DNA from 2 places in the Alteromonas sp. Cnat3-28 genome. Region 1 is predicted to be linked to the other one. Evidence: riboswitches for the same ligand, from Rfam matches in the RefSeq annotation. Region 1 holds a riboswitch; the other holds the start of a gene.
The links. Region 1 has a riboswitch for thiamine pyrophosphate ahead of MHM87_RS06350 (TonB-dependent receptor). Riboswitches for the same ligand answer to the same signal wherever they lie in the genome.

Region 1 (12,130 bases):
CGGGAATGGTAGCCGCGCTATCTGGACTGTTCATCAGTTCACGTCTTGAAGCGAAAGTGAAGCTGGCAAGAGAAGGGCTAGTTGATAGCCTGCCACATCATTAGAGAGAGAGATTATGGCTCGAAAAGTCAGAACCGAGGAAGAAGATGCACAGATCGACATGACGCCCATGTTGGATATCGTGTTTATCATGCTGATCTTCTTTATCGTTACCACTGTTTTCGTTAAAGAAGCAGGGATCGAAGTCAACAAGCCAGATGCGAGCCAGGCGATTCTTCACAAAAATGCAAACATTTTCATCGCCGTAACTGAAGACGGAAATGTATGGCTAGATAAGCGTGAAGTTGCGCCGGACAGCGTAAGAGCGAATATTGAAAGACTGCTTACCGAGCAGCCTACTGACTACGTAATCATTCAAGCTGACGTAAAAGCGAAGCATGGTTTAGTAGTTGAGATTATGGATCAGGTTAAAGCCGCTGGCGTTAACCGAGTCTCGGTAGCGGCAAGGGGATAAGATGTTACGTATAATTGTATCTATACTTTTAGGTGCTGGTGTTGCATTTGCCCTTTTCGTTCTAATGGCCAAGTTGATTGAAAATTCATCTAGACCAGCAGACGAAGTACCGCCTGCACCGGTTATCGATATTGTAATGCAGGAACCAGACGACCAGACGCAGACGCGTACTCGTGTTCCACCACCACCGCCACCTCCGCCTCCACAGCCTCCTAAAATGGAGCAAGTAGAGCCGGAAACAGCGGAACCTGATGCAGATGGCTTTAGCTTAGCTATTCCAGCTATCGACACAGGTGGTGTTGGTGTAAACATCGGTGGTGTTGGTGCAATGCAGCGTGATGGTGAAGCAACACCTATCGTTCGTATCGACCCGAAATATCCGCCTGATGCAGCCCGTGACGGCCGTGAAGGTTGGGTAAGACTGTCTTTCACTATCAATGAAGTTGGTGGTGTTGAAGATATCGAAGTTATCGAAGCTGAACCTAAGCGCGTATTCGACCGTGAAGCACGTCGTGCTCTACGTAAGTGGAAATACAAGCCTAAGATCGTTGATGGCAAGCCAGTTAAACAATCTGGCATGTTCGTACAGCTAGACTTTAAACTGGAGCAATGATCATGATGAAACGTACATTCAAAATGTCAGCCGTTGCTTTAGTGCTAGGCGCAGGTGCGGTGCTTTCAGCACCCGCTGCCCTAGCGCAGTCAGCACCTGTTGTTTGTCCTGGATATGAGAAAGGAAAAACAACGCTTGTAGGTGAGCGTACCGGTAAAAAAGTTCAGAAAGCTTTTGAGTTCTACAATGAAGACCAAGTTAATGAAGCACTAAACGTACTTTACGAAATCGACGCATCTGACGATTTCGATAGAGCTTACGTAAAGCGTTTTATTGGTAACTTACTTGCTGCGCAAGAAGGTCAAGGTGGTAAAGCTTTAGGGTATTTGGTTGAATCAGTTGAACCAAAAGTTCTAAACGACCTTGAACACTCTCAAACACTTAAATTACTAGGTGATTTGAGCATGCAGGAAGAGAAGTACACTGATGCCATTAAATGGTATAACAAGTGGATGGACTTCACGTGTAAAGAAGACGCAGACGTATATACGCGTTTGGCACAGGCTTACTTTGAATCTAAGCAACTAGCGAAGATGGTTGAGCCAGCAGACAAAGCGATTGCTTTGTATGAAGAGCCAAACAAAAACCCGTATGTATTAAAGCTAACTTCTTTCTACGAGCGTAAGATGTACCCTGAAACGGTTGCTGTGGCGGAAGATCTTGTTAGAACTTTCCCTCAGGAAAAAACTTGGTGGTCACGTCTTGGCTTTTTCTACATCTTAGTTGAAGACTATAAGAAAGGTCTTTCAACGCTAGAACTTGCTTATATGCAGGGCTATCTAGAGAAAGAGTCAGAAATAAAGACGCTTGCTCAGCTTTATCAAAGTAACGGTATGCCTTACAAGGCGGCCAAGTTGCTTGAAAAGCACGTGAAAGAAGGCTTGCTAAAAAATGATGCCGATATGTTAGCAAACGTAGCTAATGCTTATCACCAGGCAAAGAACTTCAAAATAGCTGCCGACTTGTATGCACAAGCTGCTGCTAAGAGTTCAGACCCTGAGCATTATCGTAAGCAAGGTACACTTTTGCTTGTAGCGGAAGACTACAAAGGCGCTATTAAAGCACTAGAGAATGCTCTAGAGCGTGGTGCTGAAGACCCTAAGAAGATTCACTTCACGTTAATGGAAGCGAACTTCTACGCAGGTAACTTCAAGTCTGCTTACAAGCACGTACAAGAAGCTAAGAAAGATCGCTCTCTACGCCGCAACGCTGCAGCGTGGGAACCTTATATCAAGGAAAAAGCGAAGAACCGCGGTATTAGTATCTAATATGTGGTTTTAACAAAAAAGCCTCCCTTTGGGAGGCTTTTTTTTGCCCTTAATTTAGTAAGTGAGCTTTTCTCGAATAGGATTATATTTATAGGGCTTTAACACCAGTCCGCATAGGTCATTACCCACTCAGCTAGAATTAAAATGTTTGTAATCGCGGCTTGTTAACGCAGGTATAGTGGCTCTACGCCAAGCTGATTATTTGTACTTTCAGGCTACAGACTTTCTATTATTTGAAAGCAGGCAGAAGTGCTTCTCTTATAATAATAGTGACTTCTTTTAACCCACTTGCTTTTAGGTTTTCTTCGTTGAATGTAGAAACAAGTTGCTTCGAATTCATATCTGAATGTGTAAGTACTTTTCTGAGAAAGCGCTTCGTGTTAATGATTTCAACAAGACGCCATAGCGTATACAGTATTGTGTTATTTGGCTTGTTCAGTTGAGTATTTGCGCTTGGTGTAGGGTGAGTCTCTGCATAACGCGCAATTTTATGTAATATCGGCCAAACATCATCTAAAGTGCGTGTGCCTTGGGTAAAATGTACTAACTTTTCTACATAGATTGTCAGTATGCTAATGGGCACGTTGTCTAACTGGTTATCGAATTTAAAGCTCTCTTTTAGCGCTACCAATTCAGAAAGCAGTTTTTTTGCTCTGTTGGAATGAGGATATAACGCTAGTGCACTGGTTTCGCCACTGGCTTTATTAGGCTTTCGCCCATAGTCTACAATCTCAAATCCATTTCTTGTCCAAAAGCTGTCTAACTTTTGTGTCGTTCCATAAGAAGTACAGATAGCGTCAATACTTTGCTTTTTGGCTTCATTACTAACTCTTTGTAGCAAGTAACTGCCCATACCCTTACTCTGCGCCACCGTATCGACGGCAATACGATTAATACGCCAATATCTAAACGTTGCTGTTTTTGCATCAGCAGACAACAGAGCAAGTCGCTGTGCGCCTAAATGCCCTTTAGGACGACGTTTTCCAGACGCAATCCCCAATGCGGTTCCGTTCAGGTAGTCGCTACCTTCAGCGTTTATGATTGCAGCACCTATCACGTTGTCGTTGAATTTAAGTATGGCAACAAGTACATCCGGGCTATCCATCAAGCGCATAAAATCATCGGGCGTAGTTTGATAATGGGCTAATGAAAGTAGCGACATTATTTGCTGAAGCGCCTCTTCGGAAATGCTTTTAAACGAACTTATGGAAAAATCGTAATCTATCGGTGGGTTAATACTGTTTTTGAAATTAATCTCGCCAATATTGCGCGCTGCATCTCTGTCCTCAAATAAACAAGTCGTATTGAAAAAGGCTTCAATGGGATCATGTTCGAACCATCGTAACGGCGTTGATAGTCTTAAATGGATAGCTGATGGCGGTAAACTAGGGATGAGTTTGTGAATAAAACCACTGCCTGAACCTTCATAACCCAAAAGCGTAGTACTAAGCACCCACTGCTTGTGGTTGGCTATGATCCGGTATACATCCGGGAGGGGGATTGAAGCCGCTTCATCAACAATTACAACGTCGTACTTTTCATCTTCTGTGGTATATAACAAGGCACTGTCAGGGGGCACCCATTTTACACTGCCAAACGTCGCTGCCTCATTCTTATCACCAAGGAATAGTTGGGTTTGAATGTTAGCGGTGGATGGTTGTTGTGTTCTGACACCGGCTATTTCGTACTGTTGAATACGTGAAAGCACGTTCTTCACATTATCGAACCGTTCACTGGTTAATAGTACATTTTTACCCTGTCTGATTAGGCTTTCAATGAATATACCTAATAATGATGACTTGCCTCTGCCTCTTGGGGCGGTAATCAGCGCGTTTAGTTTATTAAGTGAGTGTGCTTGATATAAACGACTGTATGCCTGCTCTTGCTCTTCTGATTTAAATAGTGAGCCTCTATAGACGTTTGATGTTAAGCCTTCGCTAATACGGTACATAGCCGTATCTGGAAGCGTGGTTTTTTCTTCAGTGTGAAATGCCACGTAGTCGTTGTTACGCAGGTGCTTTATAAAACGTTCGAGGTATCGACTCTGTTTAAGCGTAAACCCCTCCGACAGGAACGAGACCGAAATATTGTTAACCCATTCACTCAATGCAGGGCAAATAAGTATTAAACAACCACTGCGTTTAACGATACCCGCCACTGCCATCACGTCGCCAGGTTTGAATGAATCGCGACAGTCTAATGTGGCAATGTCACATTCGCTCCCCAGCACTTGTTTGCGGTTCTTTCCCTTAAGTGTATCGCCAGCAAAATTCACAACGCTTATAGATGAAACTTCATCTACAAAGGCTTGAACGCTACGTATGGCAGCTTCACAAAAATCATCATTGCCAGATATTACAAGCATTCTCCGGTGAAGCGGGCAAGTCACGTTTGATAAGTGCGAAGCGTGAGAGCTTTTTTTGCAGCCATTTTCGCCGCTATTTTCAAAGTAGGGGGCTAATAGCCATTCGCGTAATTGAGTTAGCGCCATGAATCAGTTTTTTCGGTATAATCTAACGCTATAGTAGCGATTTATTATGAGGAATTCGAATGCGCTTTCTTTCTCGGCGTCTAGTTATGCCAAACGACCTTAATTACGCCAATTCTTTGTTCGGTGGCCGCGCGTTAGAATGGATAGACGAAGAAGCTGCAATTTGGGCTATTTGTCAGCTAGAAACTAATTGCTTGGTAACTAAGCATATTGGTGAAATTAGTTTCGAATCACCGGCTATGCAGGGTGATATCGTAGAGTTTGGTCTAGAAACTAAAGCTGTAGGCCGTACGTCTATTACCGTAAGCTGCTTGGTACGCAACAAAGCAACCAAGAAAACCATCTGTTTTGCAGACGATATCGTTTTCGTAAAGGTTGACCCTGATACGCGTCAACCAACCGCACACGGCAAAACGTTGGAAGGTTTAAAAGCACAAACTGACGATGAAGTACGTCGCCTAAATATGAATATTGACGCTGAATAGCCCTAAGCTTTCAACGCCTTATATCATATATAAAACCTTACGTTAGCTTAACGTCTTATCTGCTTGACGGCGTGTATCGAACTGGTAGACTCCGTCGCAGAAGTTGAGTTTGCTAGTTTTAGCAGCGCAACACTATACCAAGGGGTGTCCGTTTTCGGTCTGAGATCCACATTCGTGGGAACCCTTAAACCTGATCCGGATAATACCGGCGTAGGGATGGTTCACAATATAGCCTTATCACCTGCCGTTAGACCCGGATCTTTTTTCTTAAATAAGAATAAGAGATCCCATGTATAAAACACTTTTCACACTTTCACTGCTTGCTAGTTCCGTTGCGGCCTATGCGCAACAAACCAATGTAAGTAACACTTCAGATAGCACGCCATCAGATATTGAGCGCGTCATCGTATCTGGTGATTTTCGTCAAACTACACTCGACCAGTTAAGTGCTAGCGCGACCATTTTAGATCAAGAGCGTCTTCGCAGTAGACAGCCGAGCCATATCGACAGTGTGCTAAACAGTATTCCAAACGTAAACTTTGCAGCTGGTGCGTCTCGCGGCCGCTTCGTGCAAATTCGCGGTATTGGAGAGCGTAGTCAGTTCGCCGAGCCTATCAATCCTTCTGTAAGCTTTATCGTCGATGAATTTGATTTTTCAGGCCTTGCTGCGGCAGGTCTTATTTTTGATACTAAACAACTAGAGGTATATCGCGGACCTCAGGCTACCTTATACGGCACAGGTGCATTGGCCGGAGCGGTTAAACTCTCCAGTAATGACGTGGGTAGCGACGCCCCAGACTACGTTGAAGCCCGCATTGGGAACAAAGAGAGTTACCGTATTGAAGGCGCCACTGGTGATGATATCAACACGGATTGGGGCTATCGTGTTGCGCTGGTTCATAATCGCAGTGATGGCTTTGTAGAAAATACGTTCTTAAATAGAAGCGATACCGCGAATATCGATGAAACCGCACTGCGCTTTGCCGTTGAAGGCAGCGTAGATGAGCGAACCACACTTGCACTTACTTATCGCTGGTACGATATCGATAACGGTTACGATGCATTCTCGCTAGACAATGACAACAAAACGCTGTCTGATGAACCAGGATTTGACGAACACCAAACCCACGCTGTTAGCGCGCGCTCTACAACCAATACAGCAGCGGGCGACTTTATTCTAATTGCCACCCATGCTTCTCACAATATTGCTTATGGCTACGATGAAGACTGGACATTCACAGGGTTTCACCCGTGGGGTTACACGTCTTTTGACGCCTATTATCGTGATGTAGAAACACAGACCGGCGAGATGCGTTTCGTGTCCTCTGCCAGTGCCGCACTTTTTGATGGTATGACTGACTGGACAATAGGCGTATTTTATAAAAGCACGGAAGAAAAGCTGCTACGTCAGTACACTTATTTGGATAGTGACTTTGCCAGTGAATACACGCCTACGACGACCGCTATCTATGCTCAGACTGAAAGTCGTTTGAACGAAAATTTAGTACTTGTAGCAGGGTTAAGAGTAGAAAACTACGATTTTGATTACGCTGATAACAACCAGCTTACTCGCGCGTTCGACACCACCATGGTAGGAGGGAAAATCGCGCTTCAGTATACACAGGGCGATCACTTCTATTACGGCAGTATTTCACGCGGATATAAAGGTGCAGGTTTTAACCCCGACAGCCGCGTGAATGACAATCAGCGATTCTTCGACGAAGAATATAACTGGAACTACGAAGTAGGCGTTAAGGGCCCATTATTTACACCTGACCTAATTGCTCGCGCTGCAATTTTCTATATGGATAGAAAAGATACTCAGGTGAGCGATTTTGACGTTATCACTCGTGATGACGGTACGGCAGGGTTCGTAGATATTATTGATAATGCTGATTTAGGAACAAACAAAGGAGCCGAGCTGGAGCTTAGCTGGATTGCTAGTGATGCATGGCAGCTAGATGCAAGTGTTGGATATCTAAGCGCTACCTTTGAAGGGTATACGCTTGCAGACGGTACTGAAGTGTCTGAGCAAAGACAGGCTCAATCACCTAAGTGGACCGCAAACCTGTATAGTGAGTACGCACTTACAGATAACATGCTCTGGCGTGTAGATGTAGATTACAAAAGCGAATACCGTTTTTCTGACGGCCATGATGTAACCTCGCCAAGTACTACGCTGGTTAATTCGGAGATTGTGGTGTTACACGGTGATTGGCAGACATCATTGTGGGTACAAAATGCCTTTGATCGTGAGTTTTACACCCGTGGATTCGGTGGTTTCAGCAACGACCCTCGCGATGAGTATGCCTTCGATGAGCCATATTACCAAATAGGTAACGGTCGTCAGTTTGGCGTTACTGTTAAGTACGCGTTTTAAAATAAAAGGAAACAGACATGCAAGTTATGGTTGAACTGTCGTTGTACCCATTGGTTAACGAATACATTCCACCTATTCAAGATTTCATTGATAGGTTAAATAGCTATAGTGATATTGCAGTTTCAACAAGTTCAACCAGCACGCAGGTTACAGGTGACTATGGTGTGGTTATGAAAGTACTTGGTGAAGAAATGCAAAGGACCCATGAAGAAGTGGGGCAGGCTATTTTCGTTGCTAAGTTTTTAAATTTTGATGCCATGCAATCTAGAAAATCATCTTAATGGCTAACTTTTTTTCTGAGTTCACTTCTCAAATTGCCGCTACTTCACTGTTAGAGTGGGTAGCGGTTGTCCTCGCTATTGCCTATGTGCTGTTAGCCGCAAAACAGAACAGCTGGTGTTGGCTGTGCGCCTTTGTGAGTACCGCAATTTACACCTGGCTATTTTGGCAGGTGACTTTGCCATTTCAGTCTGCGCTTAACTTCTTTTATATGATAATGGCGGGATACGGTTATTATCAGTGGTCGAAAGGGGCGGAAGATGGCGATGTTAAGCCAGTGCTTCATTGGCCGTTCTGGGCTCATTTGCTCATTGTGCCGAGTATGTTATTGCTCGCTTGGGTTCTGTCTGAGGTGGCAGGCTCACAGTTCAATAGTGAGTACCTACTATTAGATGCGAGCATTAATTTATTGAGTGTAGTCACAACATTTATGGTGGCGCATAAAATCCTGCAAAATTGGGTTTATTGGTTTTTCATCAATTTAGCGTCCGCCTATTTATACCTGCAAGTGGGTTATGCATTATCTGCTTGCCTGTTCTTAGGCTATGTTGGTTTTGCGGTATTTGGGTATTACCAGTGGCTAGTACAATATAAAAAACAAGGTGAACAGGTTGGATATCATCGCCACGCTGCAAAAGGCGCTTAATCTTAGCGACAGTGCGAAAATTTCGTCACACCCTGCTGGAGCGGTAAATCACGTTTACCGCGTTCAAGAGCTCGCAGATAGTCAGTTACCCTTGATTGCAAATAACCTTCAAAGTAGTGGGCAACCAAAGTCGGATCATAACCCTGTCGACTTAGCGGTGAAATGGATGGGCGATGATGACTTTAGTGGGGTTAATCGTGCGCACCAATTTGCTTTGCAGCAACAGCTTTATAGGTTGGGAGTAGCGCCGCAACCTATATGGTTAAGCGATGATGAAACCATCTGGGTTGAACAGTGGCTAGAGCACAGTGACAGTGCGACGCTTTCAATGCTTGAGCTGGCCAACACCCTCGCTCGTATTCATTCTTTGCCCATTACCGCTAGGCCATTAGATTTAGCATCAAGATGGCAGCATTATATTGATGTTGCACAGCTCGATATGAGCAGTGAACTTTATTTAAAAGCCCAATCATTGCGGAAACAAGTAATAAAAAGTGAACAAGACGATGAAGATTATGTGTTATGTCATAATGACTTGCTAACTAATCACATATTACTGAGCGCAGATAACTCATTCAAAATTATTGATTGGGAATATGCCGCCATGGGAAACCGCTACTTCGATTTAGCAAGTTGCTGCCTTATCAATAAACTTGAAATCAATGAAAGTAGAGAGCTCGTTAAGCATTACGCCACGCTAATGAATATCGATGAGCACGACGCGATAGCGAAATTTGATCTGCACACCGAGATTGTCGCTATCACTAATGACCTGTGGTTTGCTGCGCTTAACGCCAATAAGGTCTAATTGTCATAAACTGCTCCGCATTTAAAAGTGACGCTGCATAGAAGTCGGTTTAAAAGCGGGAAATAAGACAAAACACAGGTGATGGATAAAGCCTATTTGGTGTTATTCGATTGAAAAAACAGCGCATTGCGTGTTAATTAAGCATGCAGTGCATGGTAGTGATAAAAAGGCTTTACCTTTTTAATGTCATCCGTATAATGCACAGCGCGCTAGGGGTGTAGTTCGAATTGGTAGAACAGCGGTCTCCAAAACCGATGGTTGGGGGTTCGAGTCCCTCCACCCCTGCCACTTTCTCTTCTTATGAACGTTTACGTTCAAATCCTAAATCGTTTCTTTGTTAAATTCTTCTTCAATCGTATCGGTTTTTATTGCTAGTACTTAATTTGCTGCAGCTGTTTTATTTCCTCTTATACCAAGGGCTAGGCATTATAACTTCGCGAATAATGCTTAAGAATCAACCCTTATGAATTAACGCTTGAGCATTAAACAGCAAGTACAATCCGAGCAAAAGAACGCGATAGTTATTCAACCAAGCCTGCAACTTTAGTAAACTAAACAAATACAATAAACTATCCACGTTAGGTGTTTTTGCGCAATGTCTCTTACTTCATATCAGCAGGCGGTTTTACAGGAAATGGGGATCCCGGTTTGGATCACCAAAGACGCCTACACTGAGCTAAAGCAGGAAGACCAAGCGAAACAAAACAATACTAATGCAGTACAACGCAACGTCGGCACTGCTAGTAGTTCATCGGCACAATTACCCTACAGCCAAAACGCTCAAACTAATAAGCCGCCTTCAACACCAATATCTCAAGAAGAAAAGCAATCACGTCTTGCTCAGTTGCGGGCAAATGTTGGCAGTAGCGCGAAAGATAAGGCTAAGCCTAAAGACGGCGGAGCAGCAAAACTTTCCACACCTGGCGGGTCGCACAATGACGGGAAAGCAGGGCAAACCGAAACAGGTGCTTCACAGTCACACAACATTTCGCCGTCTTTCGACAATGCGGTTACCTCGCAAGAGTCTTTAACAAAGTCTATTGGCGCAAAAGGGCCGGTATCGCCTGAAGGTATCCCGTTAAGTGCCGAACAGAAAGCTAAATCACAGCAATGGCTGAAGGACTTGCAGCTAGCCTGTGTTCAGTTGGGTATACCGTCACAGTGGGCTAGCACCATAATGATTGGCCGTACGCTATCGGTAACCGAAACGGCCATTATATTGCCAGCCACACCGCTTAAACTCACAACTGTGCAAAAACGGGAGCTGTGGGCGCAGCTTATCAGCGCAGCACGCGAATTAAACCACTCCGCTAACGGACAGTAGTCGCGTCGATGGAGTTAACAATCGTACCGCCACAAGGCTTTAACGAGCACATTGAACTTGCTCATGCTATCCATCAAGAGGCACAAGTGTCGCCTTGGAAACTAAGTACCTTCGCGGACTGTTTCACCAAACCCTATTACGGGGTGTTTGCCTTTGAAAATGACAAGATTGTTGGCTATGCCATCATGCTTGAGGTCGTTGATGAAGCTACGCTGATGGATATTGCGGTAGACAGTGGCGCAAGAGGCAAGGGTGTAGGTCGCGCTTTAGTTGATTTTGTCATTGAGACATCGGTAAAAAATGCAATGCGTGAAATGTGGCTAGAAGTGCGTGAAAGTAATGATACTGCTATTGCGCTTTACGAGAGCTCGGGGTTTGAGCATATAGAAACCCGCAAAAACTATTATACCGTAACAAGTAATGATGACGGGCATGACAAGAGTAATGGAAACAGCGTACAAAAAGAAAACGCTAAAATCATGAAGTGGACAAACCTCTCCTTCTAATATTCCCGTATAGCAAAGTTTCCACAAGGTTTTAAAAAGTTGACCATTTGGTCGATAAATTGGCGTGTTTGCACGGTCAGGAAGGTTTTAATCCCTTGCTAATTCACTTATATTTGCGCCCTCAAAATTCTCCGCCTACATTCAGCTTACCAGGCGGTAGAAACTTCTCTTAACGCAGTTCGTGTATTTGGATTTTTTAAAACGCATGTCTTCATCATCGGTGACGGAAAAAGAGCAATCAAAAGGCATTAAAATGCTTTTGGTTGCGGTGTTGTGTTTAGGACTTAACTGGCCAGGCATGAAATTAGGGCTTGAGATTGTAGGGCCTGTATGGATGGTGTGCTTGCGCTTCTTGTTAAGCCTTCCCGTACTCGCGCTGTTTGTACTTATCACCAAAAAACGTTTACCGGTGCTCAATCGTAAAGATCGCTCGGTGGTGTTTGTCGTTGCCTTTTTCCAGTTTATCCTATCAATGGGGCTTATTACTGTCTCACTGCAGTTTATTCCTGCCGGCACGGCCAGTATTCTTATTTACACTACACCGCTTTGGATGCTGCTTATCGACACTCTATGGTATCGGCAACGTCCGCCTTCTAAGCGATTAATTCTAACCGGTATATCTACCATTGGCTGTGCAATGATTTTATTTGCTTCGGGACAACCGGGCGCATGGCTACCGCTCTTTGGTATGTTGCTGGCATCTGCATTGTGGGCGGTCGCTATTCGAAGAGTGTCTTTTCATAAGTGGAAGGGAAGCGTCATTGAAGCTGTCTTCTGGCAGTTTACCATCGCAGGTTTCGCCATGCTTGCTATTGC
Region 2 (5,746 bases), on a different contig from region 1:
CTAAGCATGATTGAGTTGGACTGCACGGTAAGCTGTGTAGTGAGCACACAAGCATGGATGTTCAGATCGGCCAATGTAATGGCGTCGCGGGTAACGCCCGCACCACCGCTACAGTCAACGCCCCCCACACACCACACTACAGGAAGTGCAGTGGTGAGGTTGTTGGATGCAGGGCTTATGGACGCTTTCGCCATCATGGTAGCTCTACCTTGCTATCTGCAGTGTGATAAAGCTCTGCGCCAGACTGATTGAATGCCTGGGCCATCTCTTTCATGCCTTTTTCTTTCTCAAACTCTTGCTGCTCTGCTTGTTTAGCCACATCGCGCACTTCCTGAGAAATTTTCATGCTGCAAAATTTAGGGCCGCACATAGAGCAGAAATGCGCAACTTTGCCAGACGCCTGCGGCAAGGTTTCATCGTGATAAGCGCGCGCAGTATGCGGGTCGAGAGCTAAATTGAACTGGTCTTCCCACCTGAATTCAAAGCGTGCTTTCGACATGGCGTTGTCGCGAATTTGTGCACCTGGGTGGCCTTTTGCCAAGTCGGCAGCGTGGGCTGCAATTTTGTAGGTGATCAGCCCCTGTTTAACGTCTTCTTTGTTAGGTAGGCCTAAATGCTCTTTAGGTGTTACATAGCACAGCATTGCGCAGCCATACCAACCAATCATGGCGGCACCTATACCTGAAGTGAAGTGATCGTAGCCAGGAGCGATATCGGTGGTGAGGGGGCCAAGGGTATAAAACGGCGCTTCGTGGCAGTGCTTAAGCTGCTCTTCCATGTTCGCTTTAATCATATGCATTGGCACATGCCCCGGGCCTTCAATCATTACCTGAACATCGTACTCCCATGCAATTTTCGTCAGCTCACCAAGGGTACGTAATTCAGAGAATTGCGCGTCGTCGTTAGCGTCAGCTACGCTACCAGGGCGTAAGCCATCACCTAGCGACAGCGCCACATCGTACTTAGCGCAAATTTCGCAAATATCGTGAAAGTGTTCATACAGAAAGCTTTGTTGGTGGTGGCTTAAGCACCACTTTGCCATTATCGAACCGCCGCGCGATACAATGCCGGTTACCCGCTTTGCGGTAAGGTGTACGTACTCAAGCAGCACGCCAGCGTGAATGGTGAAGTAGTCTACGCCTTGTTCAGCTTGCTCAATTAGGGTGTCTTTAAACATCTCCCACGTTAAATCTTCGGCTACACCGTTTACTTTTTCTAGCGCTTGATAGATGGGTACGGTGCCAAGAGGAACAGGACTGTTTCGCAGCAGCCACTCTCGGGTTTCGTGAATGTTTCTGCCGGTAGATAAATCCATGATGGTATCGGCGCCCCAGCGCGTTGACCACACCAGCTTTTCTACCTCTTCTTCAATAGACGAGGTTACTGCTGAATTACCAATGTTTGCGTTAATCTTTACTAGAAAGTTACGCCCTATAATCATTGGTTCCAACTCGGGGTGATTGATGTTGCATGGAATAATGGCGCGGCCTGCGGCCACTTCCTGGCGTACAAATTCAGGCGTGATGGTCTCGGGTAAATTCGCACCAAAGTGTTCGCCTTTGTGCTGCTGCGTCAGTTCGGCATCTTTAATGGCTTGGCGACCCATATTCTCGCGAATGGCAATGTATTCCATTTCAGGGGTAATAATGCCCTGTCTTGCGTAGTGAAGCTGGGTAACGTTTTTGCCTGCTTTTGCTTTTAGTGGTTTGCGGCTGCGAATAAAGCGGAAATCTTCGGTAAATATGTCGTTTTCTCGCTCTTTTGCAAAGCTCGACGAAACGCCCTCTAATTCAAGGGTATCGCTACGCTCTTCAATCCACGTTTGGCGAAGCGGAGCTAGGCCTTTGTGCACATCTATGTTTTCTTGTGGGTCGCCGTAGGGGCCTGAAGTGTCGTAAACAGGAATTGGCGGATTTGGTTCTAAAATAGGGTTGTCTTCTGTTCCACCCACTAAACTGTCGTGTTGGTGAATAAGGCGCATGGCCACACGAATATCGTCACGGCTGCCACACTCGTAGTGGCGTGTTGAATTTGGGTAAGCTTCGCCCGCAAGTTCATTAATGAATTGTTGTGCTTGTTGGCGCTGTTCGCGTCTGTTCGACATAGCATTTTACCTTTTAAGTTTAGGTTCTAAAAATGCTTGTCAGGAGTGAAGGAGAATACAAAGTGTAAGTGTTGAAGGGGATAACCCCGTTACTTTAGCGAGATTGTTGGTAAAGGTTTTGGTGATTACAGCCCTTTACTCCGTTGATGTTGACTTGGGGATAAACTTGAACAGTTTACCTTGAGTGACGAGCAGCACCTTCATGGGTGTGTCTGTATCATCAACAGCAAAACAACTTCGCTTCACAACGCTAAACCACGGTTTAACATTGTGCACATTGTATTTTCTTGTTCCCTTCGCAGGTATTAGCCTGATCAGGTTCTACGGATCCCACTTTCGCGGTCTCAGCTTACTGGGTTAACAGTGAAGCACTCCGACAAGTTGTTTAAGTCAATTCGGGTTGTTGTTGAAACAACCCGAATTGAGAATTCCTTTTTACTATATCTTCAATTTTACGGGTAATACAAGTACTACCAGAAAGCTAAATGAATATTCATTTAGCTGGCTAGCTGCTGACCTTCCTTGTAAAGCTGAAGTGCAGTGGCTGTGTCGTGCTTGCGTTCGCTAATTGCAGACAGCAGCAATAAGTCTTCTTTGCGCGACTTCATTTTGGTGGCTTTAAGCAGGGCTTTTTCCGCCAACACATCATCGCCTGAGTTAAATGCAACTTGGCCTAGCGTGGAGTATAGCGACACGTTTTCTTCGTCTTGCTTTATCCAGCTTTCAAGCAGTCGTAGTGATGGCGATGCATCAGGAATATTAAGCTGCGTGAACAGCGGAAACAGGGCGCTATTCGGGCCACGTTTTTGCCATTCAACTAGCAAATTCTGTGCGTCGGCATGCATACCTTGGTCAAGTAACTGTTGAATGTAGGCCGCGCGGTAAGCATCGTCGTGACGAAGCTTACGAGGTAGGGTTTCCCAATACGATTTAAGCTCGACAGCGCCTTGTTTGCTGGCAATTTCGGCAAACTTACCTTTGGCGATGCGCTGGCTCCACGCAGTGTAGTCTGCTTTGGGCAATGCTTTACGCCAGCCTGACAAATTCTCTTGAAGTACTTGCCATTTACCTAGCTTGGCAAGAATTTGCGCTTTTAACTGCACAACTTGCTTGTTTTCACGCTCTTTCTCGTCAAGTTCGTTAAGTTTCTCTAGTGCCGCATCGTATTTTTCTTCAGCCATATCAATACGCGCGTGCATGACCGTTGCGGCTACTTTCGCTTTTGGAAAGTCAGTTGCCTGAACAAGGAAATAACGGGCTTTGGCTAAATCGTTATTGGCAAAAGCAATTTGCGCTGACGCCAAATAGTTAACGCCTTCGAAATCGCCGTTGGTGGTTTTGCTTAGCGCCTTTTGAGCTGTATCAGAATCACCTGCAGCCATTGCGTGTAAGCCGTCGTAAAACGCACGCTTACGTTTGCGCTCACCTAAAGTGCCGAACCATTTATGTGAACCTGTGATCAGGCTCAACGCCCACAATACCAGTCGAGACAGTACGTACCAGGCAATGATGGCACCTATCACTAAAATACAAAAGCTAATCACCGTCATTTCAACAGCGGTGTTACCCAGTGATATTAGTACGTAGCCCTTATCGCCTAACAACATCGGGCCAACAATGAGTGCAACAACGAATGCGGCTAATACCGCAAGGGCAATAGCTAACCATTTCATAGTGCACTTGCTCCTTGTCCGAACACCTGTTTAACGCGGCTATCCAATAGACGCTCTAGCGGTTTTTGTGACGCTAGCTCTGTAGGTATTGGGCGCGATACATCGGTAGCAATGAGGTTTTGTAGTGCATCTACAAAGCCCGTTACTTGGTTTTTTTCGGTGTCGAACTTTTCAATAATTAACGTTTGAGCGTATTGAAGCGACTGGCTGTAAAGCCCTGCATCGCCCTGAAGCGCGGCGGTTTGCGCGTGCATAAGCTGTAGACGAAGCTGCTCTTTTGCTAGGAACTGGGCTTCCAGTGAAAGCACTGGCTCAACCGGGCCTTCAATAGTTTTCACCGTAAGAAAATCGTTCACCAACGAACGCCACACCTTCGCAAGGTTCTCCTGCCAGTCGTCAGCTGACTCCGATAAGGTCGTGTCTTCTGCATTGGCGTCTTCTGGTTTTTCGAAGGTATCAAGTGGCAGTTTGTCAATTTGAGCAATCATACCCGTAAGCGCGAGGGCGACGGAACTTTGTGATACAGGGTTAAGCTGTTGTAAGGTTTGAATATCTTCTGCAAGGTTTGCGCGAACCGGAAGTACCGACGGATCGGCCAACGACTTTAAGCGTTTATCTGCGTTAACTAGCAGCAAAATTGCTGTGCGTACGTCGTTTTCTAACCAAAGCTTTCTGCCTGCCATGCGAACTAAGTAATCAGCTTCAGCAATGAGCCAGTCTGCCGGGCGGCGACCTTCCATATTATTTAGTTGTTCAAGGGTCGATTCAGCTTGCAGCGTCAGCTTTTCGTTTTGCGCTTTTAACTCGGCTACCGTGCTTTCTAACGTCTGGTTGGTACGAGCTACTTTGTCGATAGAGGCAACAAGACCAGCGCGCTCACGCTCAATAGTGTTTAGCTGAGAGGTCGTCGTTTGAAGTGCAGATTCAGAGTCCTTGCTTGCCGACTGTTGCTGCATGTAATACCAGTAACCTGCGCCAGCCATACCAAGCACAATAAGGAAAAGGATGATTACAACAAACCACAGTAGACCATTTCCCGACGATTTCTTTTTAGCAGCACCCGACGATGTTGATTCACTGTGCGTGGCAGAAGATTCGATAACGTCTTTTTCAGCTTCCACTTTCACGAGTTCCTCTTTTTGTGGGCTACTTTCATTGTTGTTGGCCATTCAATACTCCCAGTTATCCTTTACCCAGGCGATGAGTGCCTGATCGGTGGCTCGCTGACAAACCGCTACCTCATTAATGCCTTGGCTAGTGAGGGTTTTGGCAATTCGGTCGCTCACTGTTAACCATTTAATAGATTTAAGTGCTTGGCCAAATTGCGCAATTAGTTGCAGTGCCATTGCTTCGCTTGTAGCGATAATGCCGCTAACTTCGCCCATTTTCCACCGTTTTGTGTAAATTGGGCTTGTAAGTTGCTCTCTCTTATAAACGCAAAAGCTATTAACTAAAATACCTTTTTCGTCTAATCCAGTGGCTATGGCGTCGCGCCCACCTTCACCCTTAATGATAACGACATACTGACAGTTTGCCTCATTAAGTTGGTGCATTGCCAGTATACCTTCGGATGTATGGGCTTCGGGGATAGCAACCTGCGCCGATGAAAACGCCTGAAGTCCCGCTTGTAATTTTCGTGCAGTGGCATCGCCCACAGCTATGATCAATGGTAATTCGTTAGCCGTTTCGCGTAAGCCTTCAATAACGGTGTCTACAGCATATACGCTGGTAACAACAATTGCGTTTACTGCATTTGACGCTAAAAATTCTGCAGCAGCTTTTCTTTCAGACGAAATATCAATGATGTTAGACGTGGCAACGCCTACCGCGTCAATTCCGGCTTTTTCAAAGGCAGAAGCGCTTGCTTTTAACTTTGGCAGTGGGCGTGTAAACAGCAACATACTATCGAATTTTCATCCTTTTATTTTACTGCGTAAACCTGCACGCATTCGACAAACTATAACTTAGT

Region 2: linked by a shared signal. The riboswitch ahead of thiC (phosphomethylpyrimidine synthase ThiC) and the one ahead of MHM87_RS06350 (TonB-dependent receptor) in region 1 are both predicted to bind thiamine pyrophosphate.

What each region holds. Positions count from the first base shown of each region.
Region 1 is NZ_JAKREY010000004.1:207,407-219,536, forward strand. Features, by position in the region: gene MHM87_RS06320 (MotA/TolQ/ExbB proton channel family protein) at 1-104, shown strand, start outside; gene MHM87_RS06325 (biopolymer transporter ExbD) at 116-514, shown strand; gene MHM87_RS06330 (energy transducer TonB) at 516-1,127, shown strand; gene MHM87_RS06335 (tetratricopeptide repeat protein) at 1,130-2,395, shown strand; gene MHM87_RS06340 (GNAT family N-acetyltransferase) at 2,625-4,886, opposite strand; gene MHM87_RS06345 (hotdog domain-containing protein) at 4,946-5,371, shown strand; TPP riboswitch at 5,502-5,605, shown strand; gene MHM87_RS06350 (TonB-dependent receptor) at 5,661-7,751, shown strand; gene MHM87_RS06355 (hypothetical protein) at 7,769-8,032, shown strand; gene pnuC (nicotinamide riboside transporter PnuC) at 8,032-8,676, shown strand; gene MHM87_RS06365 (phosphotransferase) at 8,633-9,484, shown strand; tRNA gene MHM87_RS06370 (tRNA-Trp) at 9,696-9,772, shown strand; gene MHM87_RS06375 (alanine acetyltransferase) at 10,080-10,808, shown strand; gene rimI (ribosomal protein S18-alanine N-acetyltransferase) at 10,817-11,314, shown strand; gene MHM87_RS06385 (DMT family transporter) at 11,520-12,130, shown strand, end outside.
Region 2 is NZ_JAKREY010000016.1:3,909-9,654, reverse strand. Features, by position in the region: gene thiE (thiamine phosphate synthase) at 1-197, opposite strand, end outside; gene thiC (phosphomethylpyrimidine synthase ThiC) at 194-2,104, opposite strand; TPP riboswitch at 2,379-2,490, opposite strand; gene MHM87_RS15160 (heme biosynthesis HemY N-terminal domain-containing protein) at 2,602-3,777, opposite strand; gene MHM87_RS15155 (uroporphyrinogen-III C-methyltransferase) at 3,774-4,946, opposite strand; gene MHM87_RS15150 (uroporphyrinogen-III synthase) at 4,947-5,678, opposite strand; gene hemC (hydroxymethylbilane synthase) at 5,742-5,746, opposite strand, start outside.